3 linked regions of the Thiosocius teredinicola genome follow. The main gene of each other region encodes a partner of the protein of the gene in region 3 in a complex. Links are inferred from orthologs where the notes say so. Each region holds a gene or a part of one and is shown on either strand. Other genes may lie near its edges.

Region 1 (7,454 bases), 500 kb from region 3 along the record:
CCGACCTGGATGTGATTGTCGTTGCGCAGGTCGTTCTCTCGCCGCAGCGAGCTCAGGCTGACCTGGTAGCGACTGGCGATCTGCGACAGGGTGTCGCCGCGCTCGATCACGTGCTTGAGCGACTTGTTCTGACGTTCCGCCAGCAGCGTTCCGGGTGGCGGCGCTTCGTCGAAAAACGTCTGCACCCCCTTGAGGACAGCCTTGGCGATGCGCTCCTGATGCTTCGGATCGCGCAGATTGGTCTCTTCGGTCGGGTTGGAGATAAAGCCCGTTTCGACCAGCATCGACGGGATATCGGGCGACTTCAGCACCATGAAGCCGGCCTGCTGCACCCGCCGACCATGCACCTTGCCCATCGCACGCAGCTGCGCATACACCTTCGACGCCGCACTCAGGCTGGCATGACGCGTCGCCGATTGAGACAGGTCGAGCAACACCGACGCCAATACCGGATCCTTGTCTTCGAGGCTGACACCCCCGACCAGGTCGGAAGAGTTCTCTTTTTCTGCCAGCCAGCGCGCGGCCTCAGACGATGCGCCACGGTTCGACAAAACGTATACCGACGAGCCCCGCACGCGCTTGTCGCGGAATGCATCGGCGTGGATCGACACGAACAGATCGGCGCGCATCTCGCGCGCCAGCACCATACGCTGGCGCAGACCGACGTAGTAGTCGCCGGTGCGCGTCAGCTCGCCCTTCATGCCGGGCTGCGAATCGATCAGCTTCTTCAGCCGCTTGGCGATCTCGAGCGTGACCTTCTTTTCCTTGGTGCTGTATTTGCGGCCTGCCGCCCCGGGATCTTCGCCACCGTGGCCGGCGTCGATCGCGACGACGATGTCGCGTCCGCGGCCGATGTCCTTGGTCGTCTTGGCGACACGTGGCTCAGCGGCAGCACCGGCATCCGAGGGGTACAGGTCGACCACCAGCCGGTGGCCGTAGGTATCGTTTGGTTTGAGCAGGAAGGTTTTCGGCCGCACCGCCTGCTTGAGGTCGAGCACCACACGCAGGCTGCCGTCAGGACGGGCCGCGTGTCGCATGCCGTCGAGGTGCTTGTCTTTGACCTCGTTGACCGAAAAATCATCCGCCAGCGCCGCATCGGCGAAATCGATCACCAGGCGGTCGGGGTCTTTGAGCGCGAATACCTTGTGCACCGCACGGCTGCTGGTGTCGAACACCAGGCGGGTGTGGTCGGGTGCCGTCCACAGGCGCACGCCGGCCACTTGCGTGGCAAGCAGCGAGGGGGCGAATAACAGCAGTGTCAGAAAAGTCAGTAGCTTCTTCATGGGGTTCAGAGGTCCGGACTGCCCTGAGCCGATGCACTCAAGCTAGCATATCAAATCTGATTTTCCTAGTTAAATCTGTCAGATATGAGAACTTTCTAGAGCGCTTCCATAGGTATATCCGCTAGCCTCGACAGCATCTGCTCGCCGGTCTCGCTGCGCGCCTCAATCGTGATAGCCCGCCCCTGAGCTTCATGGGCGATCCGCACGTCGAGATCGGCCGGCGGCAACCAGCCGCTTCCCCGCTCGGGCCATTCGATCAGCACGGCTGCCGGCTCTTCCAGCAACTCGCGCAGCCCCAGATATTCGAGTTCACCCGGGTCGCCCAAGCGGTACAGGTCGAGGTGATAAACCTTTTTTCCATCAATGTCATACGGCTCGATCAGAGTGTATGTCGGACTTTTAACCGCACCCTTTAGGCCCAAACCACGCACGAAACCGCGCGTCAGCGTGGTTTTGCCGGCGCCCAGATCGCCTGAGAGATAGATCAGAACCCGCTCGTCTCGCCAAGACCTGGCAAGCGCCGCGCCGACGGCCTCCTGTGAGATCTCGTCTTGCGGATGGAACGTTCGCCCCGTCAAGAACGCCACCGATCGTTGATCAGCACGCGCAGCGGTTCGAAAAGATCGGTCGCCAGCAAGCCTCGCTCACCGGCCACGCCGGCCGTCCAGTCGGCTGCCGCGGCATGCACGCACACCCCGGCTTCGGCCGCATCGCGCACCGAAAGCCCTTGCGCGAGCAGGCCGGCGATGACGCCGGTCAGCACATCGCCCATACCGCCACTGGCCATCCCCGGGTTACCGTCGCTGCACAACGCCGGCGGCGCCGCACCTTCGCTCGCGATCAGGCTGCCGACCCCCTTGAGCACTACGCTGCCGCCGAAGCGCTGCTGCATTTGATCGACCGCATGCAGGCGCGCGGCATTGACGTCCGCGGTTCGCATACCCAGCAGCGCTGCCGCCTCCCCCGGATGCGGCGTCAGCACCCAATCGTTACGCCGACGCGGCTTGGCGGCCAGCAGGTGCAAGGCATCGGCATCGACGACCAAAGGACGGTCGGAATCGAGCGCGGCGCGCCACAGTGCCTGGGCCCAGTCGTCGCGCCCCAGGCCCGGTCCGATCGCAATCACGTCTGCCTGACGCAGCAACGGCAACACACCCACGGAACCTTCGACACCGTTGACCATGATCTCGGGGCGCGCCGCCAGCACCGCCCCGACGTGTTCCGGACGGGTCGCCAGGCTGACCAGGCCGCTGCCGACGCGCAGCGCCGCTTCGGCCGCCATCCGCGCGGCGCCGCCCATGCCGCGATTGCCGCCGATGATCAGCACATGGCCGAAATTACCTTTGTGTACGTTGTGGCGACGCGGCGGCAGCAGCGCGCCGAGTTTCGGCCAGTCGACGCGGCGTGCCGTCAGCACGCTGGTGGCAAATACCTTGGCCGGCACGTCCAGACCGGCGAACACGACGTCGCCCACGTGATCGGGGCCGTCGCCACTGAACAAGCCCAGCTTGAGGCCGATGAAGCTGATCGTTGCCGCAGCACGCACCGCGGTGCCCATTACCATGCCGCTATCCGAATGCAGGCCCGACGGGATATCGATGGCCAGACACGGCGAACGATGACTGTTGATGGTCTCGATGGCTTCGGCCCAACGCCCGGCCACCGGGCGCTCGAGACCCGTGCCGAACATGGCATCGACGATCACATCGACGTCGGGCGAGATCATTGCGTAGGCCTGCCAATCGCCGTCGAGCTCTTCCCAACGCTTGGCGTTGGTCAGCGCATCCCCCTGCAGGCGCGCCGGGTCACCGAGCTGCAGTACCTGAACCTGGAGGCCGGCCTTCTTGGCCAGCCGCGCAACGACGAAACCGTCGCCACCATTGTTGCCGGTGCCAACCAGAATCGCGATGCGTTTCGCATCGGGCCACTTCTTGCGCAGCAGTTCAAAGGCGGCCGCACCGGCGCGCTCCATCAGCGTCTCGCCGGGTATATCGAACTGCTCGATCGCGATGCGATCGAAACCCCGCACCTGTTCGGCCGTGTACAGGGCGCGCGGCAGTTCATCGGTTGGCGGAAGGGTACGAAAGGTCATAAGCAACGGCACCGTTCGTCGGAATAATAGTTATTAAAGCGCGATAAGACCCCAGGCAGAGCGCAAATTCAACAATTTCCGGCGCGCTAAGGGCCAAGCGCAGCCCACCCTATAGGCGATCGTTTGGCGTCGTACTGCCCGCGCGTCACGCTTGGCGCTCCAAACGCCGGCCACGGACCGGCGGTATGGGGCGAGCGACGCTACAATGCGACTTCCGCCCTGCGTGGCGGTCAGTGAACTTCACACGACGGAGCAACGATATGCCTCGAGAAGATCGGGCCAAGCGCAGCGGCCTCGCGGGCGTTGATACCGTCATCGTTGGTGAAAGCAGCGATAGCTACGACAGGACATCCGGCTCAGTGCGGCATTTATCTGGAACTGTTGTCATCCGCCGCCACATGATCGGCTGCTGCCCACCTATCGCAACGGCAACCGCCGGCGGCGTATCGGCCCGGTGAAGTTATGACCGAATGCAGCGACATCGATCTGCCGGCGTTGGCGACGCAAATCAAACAGTGGGGCAAGGAACTTGGCTTCCAACAGGTCGGCATCACCGACACCCATCTCGATGAGGCGGAAGGTCACCTGCACAGATGGCTGGCGAACGGTTTTCACGGCGACATGGACTACATGCAGCGCCACGGCAGCAAGCGAATCCGACCAGCAGAGCTGGTACCGGGAACGATGCGGGTGATTTCTGTACGCATGGATTACCTGCCGAACGAACCCGATCCACGTGCGATTCTCGACGACCCGGTGCAAGCATTCATCTCGCGCTATGCACTGGGTCGCGATTACCACAAGGTGTTGCGCAATCGCCTGCAAAAGCTTGCGCACAAGATCGAAGCGCACGTCGGCCCCTTCGGTTATCGCGCATTCGTGGACTCCGCGCCGGTTATGGAAAAAGCGCTGGCGGAGAAAGCCGGACTCGGCTGGATCGGCAAACACAGCAACCTGATCAATCGCGATGCCGGCTCTTGGTTTTTTCTCGGCGAGTTGTATACCGACCTGCCGCTGCCGACAGATGCGGCAGGCGAAGCACACTGCGGCACCTGTCAGGCCTGTATCGACGTGTGTCCCACCCAGGCAATCGTGGCGCCGTACCAGGTCGATGCCCGCCGTTGTATTTCGTACCTGACGATCGAACTCGACGGCGCGATCCCCCTGGCGCTGCGCCGCGGCATCGGCAATCGAATCTATGGCTGTGACGACTGTCAGCAGGTCTGTCCATGGAATCGCTTCGCCTCACCTACCGACGAAGGCGATTTTCGCCCGCGCCACGGACTGGATCGTACCGACCTGCTGACATTGTTCGCGTGGGACGAAGCTGCGTTCATGCGCCATACGGAGGGCTCCGCCATCCGTCGCATCGGGTATCACCGCTGGTCACGCAATATCGCCGTCGCACTCGGCAACGCCGACTTCGACCCGGGAATCGTCAGCGCGCTCGAACGTCGGTTGGAATACGAAACGCAGCCGATGGTCTGCGAACACCTGCGCTGGGCGCTCGATCAACAGCGGGCAAAACGATCAGCGTGATTGCACCTTGTGCTTTCGATCGAACAACACTGCTCGTTGTTCAGTGCGAAGTTTCAGGCGACAAGCCGTCCACCATAGTCTGCAGCGCCTCTGGATCACGCAGATAGATGGTACGACGATTGATTTCGATAAAGCCTTCGCCCTGCAGGCGATGCAGCTCGCGCGAAAAAGTTTCCGCCGAGATGTTCAAGGTGCTGGCGACAACCGCCTTGGGGGCCGGCAGGTTCACTTCGAGGTTCGGCGAAGGCGCTGCCGAGGCCTCGCGCAGCAGGTAAGACACGGTGCGCTGCATCGCTGTCTGCATACAGCAGGTTTCAAGGTCCTGGATCAGTTCGCGCATCATCACGCTCATGCCGCGCAGCATGGAGTTGGTGAATTCCGGGTCGCTGGCCAACGCCTCGTTGATGAGTTCACGCGGAAAGTAGCCGAGACGCGCCGGTGACAGGGTTTCGACATACACCGGGCTCGGGATCGCGTTGAACATGATCGCCTCGCCAAAGGTGTCGCCCGGGCGCAGTACGCGCAGCACACGCTCGTCGCCGTTGCACGACAACATATAAAGCTTCAAGCGGCCGTCAAACACGCCGTACAGGCCATCGATATGATCGCCGCGACCGATCACGCGAACCGATCGGGCATGCTCGACGGTCCAACCACCATCGGCCAGCGCCTCGACACGCTCCCGCCCCAGACCGTTGAACAAGGTAAGGCCTTCCATCATGTCGACGTCGATGGGAACTCCGGTGGAATGCATTGATGCTCCTGAAGATTCGAAGCGACGGGCCTCCTGCTCCCCGCTCGCTACCTGCCTATTGAGAATTATCAATAACGCCAAAAAGCGGCACCTTGACTTAAATCCAGTGACACCGCCGACCGTTCTTGATGCAGATCAATGCTGTGCGAGATTGCCGGTAATCACCCGCTTCCGAATTCAATTCTTGAGGCGCCTCAAGGTTTACCCACAAGAGAAGTGGGTATTTTGTCGCCGTACAGCCGAAAGCCGCGCAGTGTTCGCCTGTAGAAACCAAGAATAAGCGTTCAGGGTAGTCCTACCTGACCCAACCCAGACCCGCATTTTGGAGGAGTCTACGATGAGCCAAGCGAAGAGCGCGGCTGGCTGCCGCGTCGTCCGTCGTCTGCTGACTTTCACCCTGCTTCTCGCTGCCGGCACCGTGTTTGCCGCGCGTCCGGCTGGTGAAATCGGCAAGGACTGGGGGGATCCTGCCGGCCAGGAATGTGTCGAATGTCACTGGACCGAGAACCCTGGTCTGACCCAGGAATGGAACAACAGCCAACACGGCCAATCAGGCGTCAACTGTCTGGATTGCCACAAGGCCGAGAAAGGCGACAAAGACGCCTTCATGCACAAAAAGCAGCTGATCTCGATCATCGTCAGTCCGAAAGACTGCTCGCGCTGCCACACCACCGAATTCGAGGAAATGGACGGCTCGCACCACTCGCACGCCGGCCGCATCCTCGCATCGCTCGACAACCTGCTGGGTGAAGTGGTCGGCGGGCCGGCCGCGGTCAACGCCGGCTGTCGGCAATGTCACGGCGCCAAGATCGAGGTCGGTAAAGACGGCAAGCCGATCCCGACGACCTGGCCGAACACCGGCATCGGTCGTTTGAACCCGGATGGTTCGGAAGGCTCGTGCACCGCCTGTCACGGTCGCCACCGCTTCTCCAAGGCCCAGGCCCGTACGCCGGATACCTGCGGTAAGTGCCATGTCGGCCCCGACCATCCGCAGATCGAGGTCTACAACGAGTCGAAGCACGGCATCATCTACCGCGCCAAGGTCGACGAGATGAATCTCGAATCCGACAAGTGGGTTGCCGGTGTCGACTATTCGGCCGCACCGACCTGCGCGACCTGCCACATGAGCCGCGCCGGTGACCAACCGAAAACCCACAACGTCGGTGACCGCATCTCGTGGACGTTGCGTCCACCGATCTCACAGAAGATCAACTTGGTGCGCCTCGACAACGGCCAGGAAAAAGACATTCCGGGCGACAATCCGGAACTGCCGAAGGTCGGTTCTTCGCCGGACTGGGCCGAGGGTGCCAAGGTGGTCGAGGTGCTGACCTGGAAAGACCGTCGCGAAAAGATGGCCGAGGTCTGTGCCGCGTGCCACAGCGAAGGCGTGATCGAAGGTCACTACAAGCAGTTCGATGATGTGGTCGACCTGTACAACGACAAGTTCGCCAAGCCGATCGCGGCCGTCATGACCGAGTTGAAAGAGAACGGCTATATCTCGAAGAGCCCATTCGACGAGCAGATCGAATGGACCTGGTGGGAGATCTGGCACCACGAAGGTCGGCGGGCACGTCACGGCGCCTCGATGAACGGCCCGGACTACACCTGGTGGCACGGCCTGTACGAAGTGGCCAAGCACACCTACTTCAAGTGGATTCCGGAACTCAAAGAGGTCGTGCACAAGAAAGACGGCAACGAGAAGTTTGCCGACGAGATGCTCGCCAAGTACTTCAAGCCGATCGATGGTCACTCATGGTACTTCGACGGTATGAGCAAGGATCAGATC
Region 2 (2,798 bases), 2.7 Mb from region 3 along the record:
TACAGATCGCGGTCGGGATCGGCCTGCGGCGGGAAACGCCCTTCGGACGAAAACACCTCGGCGAGTTTGGCGTCGAGCCCGGCAGCGCCGTTCAATGCATCGAGGTGCCGCTGCTCGGCAGTCGCATCCATCTGCCAACGCTCCCGAGCGTCTTCAGTCAGCGTACCCATCGGCACGACCACCGGTGCACGATTGATATGGACGACCTTCAACGGTATGCGTTCAGCACCATCGGGCAGATCCGCCGTCGCGGTATACAGCCGGGTGCGGATCTCTTCGGCCGACATCGCCAACAGTGGCGTCGGATCGGTGCGCAGATCGTAGACGATCACACCATTGCGATTGGTCGGGTGCATCGCCAGCGGCACGACAGCCGCAATACAACCGCGCCTTGCCGGGTAGCGCGCCGATACGTGCAACACCGGCTGGCGGGCGCGCACATTGAGCTGCGTCGCCAGCTTGTGTTTGTCGCGGTTGCCGAGCGCGAATTGAAACAGCTTGGGTTGGCGTTCGCGCACCAGCTTGGCGAGCGCAATGGTCGCTTTCACATCGACCAGCGCATCGTGCGCGCCTGCGTGTTCGATGCCGTTCGCCGCCGTCAGGTCCTCGAGCCGGAAGCTGGCCACACCCGGTTCGCGCTCCGGCCACTCGATGCCTTGCGGTCGCAGCGCATGCGTCAGGCGCACCACGTCGATCATGTCCCAACGCGAGTTGCCGTTCTTCCATTCGCGTGCATAGGGATCGAAAAAGTTGCGGTAGAAACCGTAGCGCGTCACCTCGTCATCGAAACGCAGGGTGTTGTAGCCAAGTGCGCAGGTGCCCGGTTGCGACAACTCATCGTGGATGAAACGAAAGAAGTCGGCCTCGGGCGCGCCTTTCTCGCGTGCTTCCTGCGGCGTAATCCCGGTAATCAGGCAGGCCTCGGGATGCGGCAGAAAATCATCGGCCGGTCGTGCATACACCACCAGCGGCTCGCCGATCGGATTGAAATCCAGATCGGTGCGCAAGCCGGCGAACTGCGCCGGGCGGTCGACTGCCGGTTGCGCTCCCCAGGTTTCGTAGTCGTGCCAGTAAAAGCTGCGTGGTTCGGACATGAATCGTTGATCGGAGTCGTGAGTATCAGATGTTCAAGCGCCACGCCTATGGGCTGCGCTCAGGTAATCAGCGCTGCTTTGCCCAGGCAACCTGGTCACGCAGATAGACAGGCACCGCGGCTTCGGCCGCAACGGCGCCGCCTTCGATGAACTTTGCCACAGCAATGCGCACCACATCCGCGGCATGCACCGACAGTTCACTATTGAATTGCTCCACGCCGGCGCGTGCGCCCAAAGCCGCCGAGTAAGGCCCCCAACCGCTGCCCGCGCCGAACCAGCCATCACCGCCGGGTACGATCACATCCTGCGCGGCGCATACCATTTCTTCGCCCGAGAGCTGCATGATGCCTTCAGCATCCAACCGATAGGCGCCCCAATAGACTTCGTTCATGCGTGCATCGAGGGCGCTGAGTACCGCCGCCGCTCCGTCTGTGCGATTCGCACCCTGGGCAAGTGCCCGCAGACTCGATACCGGCACCACCGGCAGATCAGCACCCATCGCCGAACCCTGGATGATCGATGCCGCGATCCGCACACCGGTGAATGAGCCAGGTCCGCGCGCATACGCCAGCGCATCGAGATCGCGCAACGTCAACTGCGCGTCGGCCAACAGGGCCTCCATCATCGGCAGGATATGCTCGCTGTGTCGTCGCGGCACGATCTCGAAACGTTCGTCGACCATGCCGTCGATCGACAGGGCAGCAGAGCAGGCGTCTTCGGTGGTATCGATAGCGAGGAGTTTCATTACACTGTCTCGGCTCAGACCGTCAGCACGGTCGATCCGGTTGTCTTGCGCGCCTCGAGGTCGCGATGCGCCTGGGCGGCCTCGGCCAGCGGGTACTGTTGGTTGATCTGGATGTGCAGCAGACCATCGGTCACCGCACCGAGCAGACGGTTGGCACCCTCGTCGAGCAGTTCGCGCGTCGCGATATGGGTGGCCAGCGTCGGGCGCGTGACATACAGCGAGCCCTTGGGTGCCAGGATAGCCGGGCTGAACGGTTCGACCGGACCGGAGGCATTGCCGTAGCTGACCATCACGCCGAAGGGGCGCAATGAATCGAGCGAATCCATGAAGGTTGCCTTGCCCACCGAATCGTAGGCGGCCGCCACGCCTTCGCCGTCCGTCAGTTCGCGCACGCGCTGCGGGATGTTCTCGCTGCGGTACATGATCACCTCATCGCAACCGTTTGCCCGGGCCAACTCGGCCTTTTCTTCCGAGCCGACACAGCCGATCACGCTTGCCCCAAGGTGCTTGGCCCATTGACTGAGCAGTAAACCGACACCACCCGCCGCCGCATAGACCAGGATCGCATCACCCGGCTGCACCGGGTAAGAGCGAAACAGCAGGTAATGCGCGGTAAGCCCTTTGAGCATGATCGCCGCGGCCTGCTGCTCGCTGACGCTCTCCGGCAGCGTGACGAGCTTGTCAGCGGCAATCAGACGCACCTCGGCATAGGCACCCAGGCACATCGGGTAGGCAACACGATCACCGACCGCCAAGCCGACAACGCCTTCGCCGACCGCCTCGATCACGCCCGCCGCCTCCATGCCGAGCACCGCCGGCAGATCGCCGACCGGATAAAGACCGTCACGCTGGTACACGTCGATAAAGTTCAGGCCGCAGGCGGTCTGTTTCAAGCGCACCTCGCCCACGCCGGGTTCGCCGACCTCGATCGGTTCCCAGCGCAACACGTCGGCATTGCC
Region 3 (7,214 bases):
CGCCGGGCCGAACAGGGTCTTGAGCGCAGCGGCGGGCGACGCATGACCGGCGCGCCGCCATTCATTCGGATTGCGCACGTACAGCTTGCGTGCCAGCTCGCGCAGGTACTTCATGCTGTGACGCACATTGACCTCGGCGACCATGTCGACGTCGGCCTTGGCGATGTCGCTAAACTCGAAACCGCGGCCGCGCACCGGCTCATCGCGCCCCGAATACGACTGGCAGCCCGCCAACGTGAGCACCAAGACCATCAAGCAAACCCGTTTACAAACGATCACGCAGATCCCTCGTGCGAAAACCCAGCAACTGACTATCGGTATCGCGCGCCAGCGCCATGACTTTAAATCGTTCGCCCATCTCCGTCGGCAGCGTAAGCTTTTTGACGCCCTGCATCAGCTCCAGATGCCGCTGCAGATCGTTCGGATCAGACGCGCCGAGATGACGGTCCAGACCCGCATCGATCAAAAAGTGCGCCTGGGTCGTGTAGCCGGCGACGTCAAAGCCCGTGGCGAGCGCAGCGCGTGCCAGCGCCGTGAAATCCACGTTCGCGGTGATGTCCTGCAATCCGGGCAGCAGGTAAGGATCGGCGTAGGCGCGGTGTCGGTAGTGACAGATCAAGGTGCCCTTGTTGCGTTCCGGATGGTAATACTCGTGCCGCGTATAACCATAGTCGATCAGCAACACATACCCGCGCTGCATGCGATGCCCGACGGCATCCAACCACGGTCGCAGACGCAGATTGATCTCCGACTCATAGCCATCGCCCGGCAGTTGCCCGTCGGGCCAGATCGACTGCAGGGCTTCGCCAAGACCGCTGCTGCGCAACGCATGCCAGTCGTCCGCAAAGCCGGCGCCATCGACCACGACCGATAACTCCTGCCATGCGTCATCCTGTCGGCGGAAACGATGCACCGGCATCGCATCGAGCAGCTCATTGCCGATGACAACACCGTTGAAGCCGCTGGCCGGCAGCGCGTCGAGCCAATGCACGCGTGACACCAATTCAGGCACTTCGCGCTGCAGCGTCTCCTGCTGCCGCTGCTGAAGCTCGGCACTCAACTCGAGAATCAGGTAGCGATTGGGCAGGCAATCCAGATCCTGCAACGCTGCCAGCAGTCCGGCCGCCATGATGCCGGAGCCGGCGCCGAACTCCAGCACATCACCACCGTCGAGCTTGTGCAGACATTCGGCCACCTGGTTCGCCAGGCAGCGTGCAAACAGCGGCGAGGCCTCCGGCGCCGTGATGAAGTCACCCTGCTCGCCAAACTTCTGCCGCCCGTTGACGTAGTAACCGAGTCCGGGGGCATAGAGCGCAAGTTCCATGAAGCGATCGAACGGCAGGCTGCCGCTGTTTGTCTCGATCGCCGCACTCAAATGTGCGTGCATCGCCTGGAATACCGATTGTTCGTCGTCGCTCAGCGTCGGTAACTGCAAGTCGTCGGCTCTCTGAAGCAGGCGACAACTCAACTTGTTGTCGCGATGGATACGGGTTGCGTGGCGGGATACTGCGCGCAGTTTAAGAAAAACCGCAGGAGCGCGCACGGCACGCGGTCGAATTCCGGGCGGCGTGACGTTCCAGGCGCGATCTGGTGTAGTGTGCGCTTGGGTCCACAAGGGAGGCAGCGAGTGCAGGTTTCCGACAGTCTGAAGGGCAAGACGGCGTTGATTACCGGCGCAGCAGCACGCCTTGGTGCGACCACGACGCGCTACCTGCACGCGGCCGGCGCCAATGTCGTGATCCACTATCGCAACTCGGCGGACAAGGCGGCGGCACTGCGCGACGAACTGCTCGCGGTGCGGGCCGGGTCCGCGATCGTCGCGCAGGGCGATCTCAATGAACCGCAAAGCTGGGCAAAGTTGGTTGCAGAGAGCAAGACCATCAACGGCCATCTCGACATCCTGATCAACAACGCCTCGAGTTACTACCCGACGCCGATCGGTGAAGCCACCCCCGAGCAATGGGACGACCTGGTCGGCAGCAATGCACGCGCACCGTTCTTTCTCGCCCAGGCAGCAGCCGAGGCGTTGCGCGAGCGGCGCGGCTGCATCGTCAATATGGTCGACATCCATGCCGACCGGCCGAACGCCGACCATCCGATCTACTGCATGGCCAAAGCGGCCAATGCGATGATGGTCAAGGCACTGGCACGCGACCTTGCGCCGGACGTGCGGGTCAACGGGATTGCACCCGGCGCGGCGCTGTGGCCGGAAGGCTACCTCGCCGATGCCGACAAACAGGAAATCCTCAAACGCATCCCAATGGGCGAGCCGGCAGGCGCCGAGCAGATCGCCGAGGCGGTCATGTTCATGGTGACCGGGCCGCACTACATCACCGGCCAGATTCTCGCCGTCGACGGCGGTCGCAGCGTGCAGCAATAGCGGCACGCAGAGACGTCAGCGCTTGGTGCCGCCGAGAGGCTCGGTTGCAGCGTCCTGAGAGCCCACCCATACCCGGTTACGGCCACCGCGCTTGGCCTCGTAACAGGCGCTGTCTGCGGCATGCAGCACGTCTTCGGGCGAGCCGTGCTCGGGCGAGATAGCGACCAGCCCGACACTCACCTCGATGCGATGCAGTCCGCGTGAACCCGTGTATTCGTAGCGCTCGACCACGGTGCGTATGTTTTCGGCAATCGCGCAGGCATCCAGAAGCTGACAGTCTTCGAGGATCACCGCGAACTCGTCGCCGCCGATCCGCGCGACGGTATCCACCGCGCGCACCTCCTCGCTCAGCAACACACCGACATCGCGCAGAACGCGATCGCCGGCGCGATGGCCCTCGGCATCATTGAGATCCTTGAAACGATCGAGGTCGAGAAACAGCAGGATGCACGACGCGCGCTTCTGCTTGACGCGTGGCAGGATCTTTTCCAATCGCTCCATGAACGCATGACGGTTCACCAGCCGGGTCAACGGATCATGCCTTGCGAGCCAGGTAACGTGCTCGCGCGCGTTCATCTCCTGGCGGGCACTGCTGACGATCATGCCGGTGAAGGTCACGACCCACAGCAGGCTGATATCCAGATAGATGATACCCAGCTTGGTCTGTGCGAGGCTCTCCCGTGGCAGCCACAAGGACGACAGCAGGATCACAACCAGCGCCGCCATACCCAGGGTCAACACCGGCAACTGATCGCCGCGCTGGGCGATCAGGACAAAAACCGGGATCAACAGAAACAGCACCAATGGGGATGTGATATCGACGACCTGCAGCAACCCCAAGGTGCTGACGATCACGACCAGGGAGAGACCGGCCAACAGCTCGATCAATCGCCGGCCGGTCACGCGCAGCGAACGCCGCGCGACAGCCACCAGACCGAAGCCACCGACCAGCAGAATGCCGACGCTGTTGCCCAGCCACCACAACAGCCACAAACGCACCAGGTCGAGATCGCTGCCGCCGAGCAGCACGAACGCGATGCTGCCGGCGGTCGCACTGAATACCGGCCCGAGCACGGGGCCGACCGCGACGAACATCAGCGCATCGCGCAGGTGACGCAGACCAGGGTCGACGTTCACCCGCCGCATCAGGTAATTCGGCACACCGGCTTCAAGCATACTGGCCACCGCCGAGATCGCCGCAATCTCCAGTGGCACGCCCAGTTGCCAGCCGAGCAACAGCATGGCCGGCAGGATCGCCGCCAGCAGCGACCAGCCGAACCAGTACACCATCGCGAATGCGAACCCGGATGCCGGCCACACGGGGCTGATACCGGTTTGCGCCGACTGCAACTGCAAGCCGGCCATACCGAGCAGGTAGTATCCGCCGATAAATACGATAAAAAGCCCGACCCGATTCAGGCCGGTTATCAAGACCGTTTTTCGATCCGCACCATCATCGTGGCTCAATCCGCCTCCTAGCCGGTTTTGAACAGCCATGCTGGATCATCCAGCTGCTGCAAACCTTCCTTGTTTTCCATCGACATCCGCTCCCATAAGGAGCGATAAGTTTCCCTGAGTTCGGGATGCAATTCGTCACCCGCCACATCGACCAGCGGTGCCAGCACGAAGGCATAGCGCGTGATCTCGTCGCGCGGCAGCACCTTGCCGCCCTCGTTCGTCACTGCATCGCCATAGGTCAGCAGATCCAGATCCAGCGTTCGCGACGAAAACTTCGGGCTGCTGCGTTCGCGTCCGTGACGCGCCTCGATCTCGCGCATCAGCTGATGCAGCCTGGCGGGCGGCAGCTCGGTGTCGAACCCCACTACCAGATTAAAGAACGCGTCGCCGCAAAAACCAACCGCAGGTGTCTCGTACACCGGAGACACGATCACATCACCGAAACTATGCCGCAATTCGGTCAGCGCACCACGAATGTTATTCTCACGATCGATGTTGCTGCCGATGCTGACCCACACTCTCGGCACTAGTAGCGTTCTCCACGCTCGATAATCACCCCGACGTCGGTGGCACTGCGTACCGCGCCCTTCTTGTTGAGCGTGAGGCGTACCCAGCGCACGCCGTACTCTTCGCGGATGATCTCGGTGCAGCGTTCGGCCAATGTTTCGACCAACTGGAACTCACTCTCGCTGACGAACTGGATCAGGCGCTTGGCGACCGACTTGTAGTTCAGCGTGTCCTTGATGTCGTCGGTTTGGGCTGCCCGCGCGATATCCGCGCTCATTTCGAGATCGAAAATCAGCGTCTGGCGGGTGCGACGCTCCCAGCCATAGATGCCGATCACGGTATCTATACGCAGGTCACGCAGAAAAACGATATCCATAGTGGCAGTTGCATCGGATGTAGTCTGAAGGTTGGGATGTTATCAGGTCGTTTCCTTGACCGTGACAGACAGCTGTCGCCTAATGCGCGCTCATTCGGCAAACACACGTGACCATGCTCGATCCCGTCATCATCGTTGGCGCCTACCTGCTCGGCTCGATCTCGAGCGCGATCATCGTATGTCGCCTGATGGGACTGCCGGATCCGCGTACCGAGGGCTCGAACAACCCCGGCGCGACCAACGTGCTGCGCATCGGCGGCAAAAAGGCCGCGGCGATAACGCTGCTCGGCGACAGTCTGAAAGGGGTGATTCCGATGCTCGCCTGCCACCTGTTCGATCGCAGCGAATCGGTGTTTGCGCTAACCGCAGTGGCGGCGTTTCTAGGCCATTTATACCCAGTGTTCTTCGGCTTCCGCGGTGGCAAGGGCGTTGCGACGGCACTCGGCGTGCAGTTCGGACTCTACTGGGCCTTCGGCGCCGCGGTCGGCGCCACCTGGCTGTTCATGGCCAAGGTGGCCAACGTGTCGTCGCTGGCGGCGTTGATCTCGATGGCGCTCGCCCCGGTCTACCTGTGGTTTCTGTGGCCATCCAACGAACTGCTGGCGATGCAGATCTTCGTCAGCGTGGTGCTGTTCTGGCGGCACCGCAGCAACATCCGCAAGCTGCTCGACGGCAGCGAAGGGCGCATCTCGAAACAGTCCGGCGACTAAGCCACCTCACCCCCCGGCGACCAGATCCTGCATCGGCCAGCGCGGGCGGATCGCGAACTCCAGCTGCTCGTGCTGACCGGCGCGCAGACGCTGCCAGCCGGCATACGCGATCATGGCGCCGTTGTCGGTACACAGCTCGGCGCGCGGGTAATAGGCGCGGCCGCCGAGGTCCTGCATCAAACGATCGACACGATCGCGTAACCGTCGGTTGGCACTCACGCCGCCGGCCATCACCAGCGCCTTACTACCGGTCTGTTCGACGGCGCGCCGGCACTTGATCGCCAGCGTGTCGACCACGGCGTCCTCGAAGGCACGTGCGATGTCGGCATGCAATTGCCCGTGCTCGGCGGACGGGACCTCGGCCTCCTGCTGTCGCAAGGTCGTCAGGGCGAAGGTCTTGAGTCCTGAGAAGCTGAAATCCAGCCCCGGCCGGTCGGTCATCGGCCGTGGGAACGAAAATCGTGCCGGATCACCCTGCTCGGCCAGCGCGGCAAGCGCAGGGCCACCCGGATAACCCAGGCCCAACAGTTTGGCGGTTTTGTCGAAGGCCTCGCCGGCGGCGTCATCCACCGACTCGCCCAACAGCTCGTATTCGCCGACCGCGGCAACCCGCACCAGCTGGGTATGCCCGCCAGACACCAGCAGCGCAACGAACGGGAACTGCGGCACATCCTGCTCGAGCATCGGCGCCAGCAGGTGCCCTTCCATATGGTGAACACCGACCGCCGGTACCTGCCAGGCCCAGGCCAGACTGCGCGCAAACGCCGCGCCGACCAGCAGCGCGCCAGCCAGGCCGGGGCCGGCCGTATAGGCGACGCCGCCGAAATCCTGCGCCGACAGGCCCAGGTCGGCGAGCAGCTCGCGCACCATCGGCGCCAGCTTGCGCACGTGGTCGCGCGAGGCCAGCTCCGGCACCACGCCGCCGTAGTCGGCATGCAGCGCGATCTGGCTGTAGACCGCGTGGTCGAGCAGGCCCTGATCGGTGCTGTAGACCGCCACACCGGTCTCGTCGCACGAGGTTTCGATACCCAGCACATTCATCTCATTGAAACCTTTGCATTTGTGATGAGGACGCTTTAAAATTCCGCGCCTTTGTGGGCTCCGGCTTGATTTTTCCGTGTCCGCGAAAAGCCCATTTTAACTGTTTGTCGATTCGAGGAAGCAATGCCGCACGTCCGCGTCAAAGAAAACGAACCCTTCGAAGTAGCCATGCGCCGCTTCAAACGCTCCTGCGAGAAAGCCGGTGTTCTGGCCGAAGTCCGTCGCCGCGAGTTCTACGAAAAGCCCACCTGGGAGCGCAAGCGCAAGGCCGCTGCCGCTGTTAAGCGCTGGCAGAAGAAGGTTGGCCGCGACAGCCGCCGCTTCGAACGCCTTTACTGATCGCAGGCATTTCCCCTGTGCTGAAGCAACAGCTTACCGACGCGATGAAGGCGGCCATGAAAGGTGGCGACAAGCCACGCTTGGCCGTCATCCGGTTGATGCTGGCCGCAGTAAAACAGCGCGAGGTCGATGAGCGCATCGAGCTCGACGACGCACAGGTGCTGGCGGTGCTCGACAAAATGGTCAAGCAACGCCGCGACTCGATTCAGCAATACACCGACGCCGGCCGTACCGAGCTGGCCGACCAGGAAGCCGCTGAGATCGACGTCATCCAGGACTTCATGCCCGAAGCCCTGTCCGAGGCGGAAATCGCCTCGATCATCGATGCCGCTATCGCCGAGACCGGCGCCGAATCCATGCGCGACATGGGCAAGGTCATGGGCATCGTCAAACCCCAGGTGCA

The links.
Region 1: the proteins of tsaD (region 3) and tsaE are in contact, whole or in part, in a crystal structure (PDB 6N9A), measured with the Thermotoga maritima proteins. The link is inferred for Thiosocius teredinicola from one-to-one orthologs. Residues at the interface, in WP_004082750.1 of Thermotoga maritima: Cys10, Asp11, Arg49, His50, Leu82, Gly84, Gly135, Gly136, Glu154, Thr155, Leu156, Asp157, Asp158, Ser159, Glu162, Asp165, Lys166, Arg169, Leu170, Tyr175, Lys213, Thr214, Leu217, Tyr218, Gln221, Arg222, Asn324; in WP_004082108.1 of Thermotoga maritima: Leu37, Gly38, Lys46, Lys57, Val59, Lys60, Ser61, Thr63, Phe64, Thr65, Leu66, Met67, Val69, Pro71, Tyr82, Arg83, Leu84, Asp86, Asp88, Phe89, Asp93, Ile128, Asp130, Glu131, Arg134.
Region 2: the proteins of tsaD (region 3) and tsaB are in contact, whole or in part, in a solved structure (PDB 4WQ4), measured with the Escherichia coli proteins. The link is inferred for Thiosocius teredinicola from one-to-one orthologs.

Annotation. Positions count from the first base shown.
Region 1 is NZ_CP019936.1:3,414,881-3,422,334, forward strand. What follows is about bases 121-3,119. They hold tsaE (tRNA (adenosine(37)-N6)-threonylcarbamoyltransferase complex ATPase subunit type 1 TsaE), read right to left. Parts: upstream 1,862-3,119; coding sequence 1,379-1,861; downstream 121-1,378. Other genes in these bases: B1781_RS16150 (N-acetylmuramoyl-L-alanine amidase), read right to left, coding at 121-1,283; B1781_RS16160 (NAD(P)H-hydrate dehydratase), read right to left, coding at 1,858-3,119. Also shown: more of B1781_RS16150, read right to left, coding at 1-120; more of B1781_RS16160, read right to left, coding at 3,120-3,375; tRNA epoxyqueuosine(34) reductase QueG, read left to right, coding at 3,838-4,914; B1781_RS16170 (Crp/Fnr family transcriptional regulator), read right to left, coding at 4,955-5,668; B1781_RS16175 (multiheme c-type cytochrome), read left to right, coding at 6,006-7,454. UniProt on the Escherichia coli protein: Required for the formation of a threonylcarbamoyl group on adenosine at position 37 (t(6)A37) in tRNAs that read codons beginning with adenine.
Region 2 is NZ_CP019936.1:1,261,415-1,264,212, reverse strand. It holds tsaB (tRNA (adenosine(37)-N6)-threonylcarbamoyltransferase complex dimerization subunit type 1 TsaB), read right to left. Parts: upstream 1,840-2,798; coding sequence 1,162-1,839; downstream 1-1,161. Other genes in the region: B1781_RS06175 (quinone oxidoreductase family protein), read right to left, coding at 1,854-2,798; sbcB (exodeoxyribonuclease I), read right to left, coding at 1-1,094. UniProt on the Escherichia coli protein: Required for the formation of a threonylcarbamoyl group on adenosine at position 37 (t(6)A37) in tRNAs that read codons beginning with adenine.
Region 3 is NZ_CP019936.1:3,908,550-3,915,763, forward strand. Bases 4,456-7,214 are described here. They hold tsaD (tRNA (adenosine(37)-N6)-threonylcarbamoyltransferase complex transferase subunit TsaD), read right to left. Parts: upstream 6,473-7,214; coding sequence 5,438-6,472; downstream 4,456-5,437. Other genes in these bases: folB (dihydroneopterin aldolase), read right to left, coding at 4,456-4,721; plsY (glycerol-3-phosphate 1-O-acyltransferase PlsY), read left to right, coding at 4,835-5,431; rpsU (30S ribosomal protein S21), read left to right, coding at 6,596-6,811; B1781_RS18540 (GatB/YqeY domain-containing protein), read left to right, coding at 6,829-7,214. Outside these bases: B1781_RS18495 (hypothetical protein), read right to left, coding at 1-252; B1781_RS18500 (class I SAM-dependent methyltransferase), read right to left, coding at 266-1,435; B1781_RS18505 (pteridine reductase), read left to right, coding at 1,628-2,380; B1781_RS18510 (sensor domain-containing diguanylate cyclase), read right to left, coding at 2,396-3,847; folK (2-amino-4-hydroxy-6-hydroxymethyldihydropteridine diphosphokinase), read right to left, coding at 3,856-4,365; more of folB, read right to left, coding at 4,365-4,455.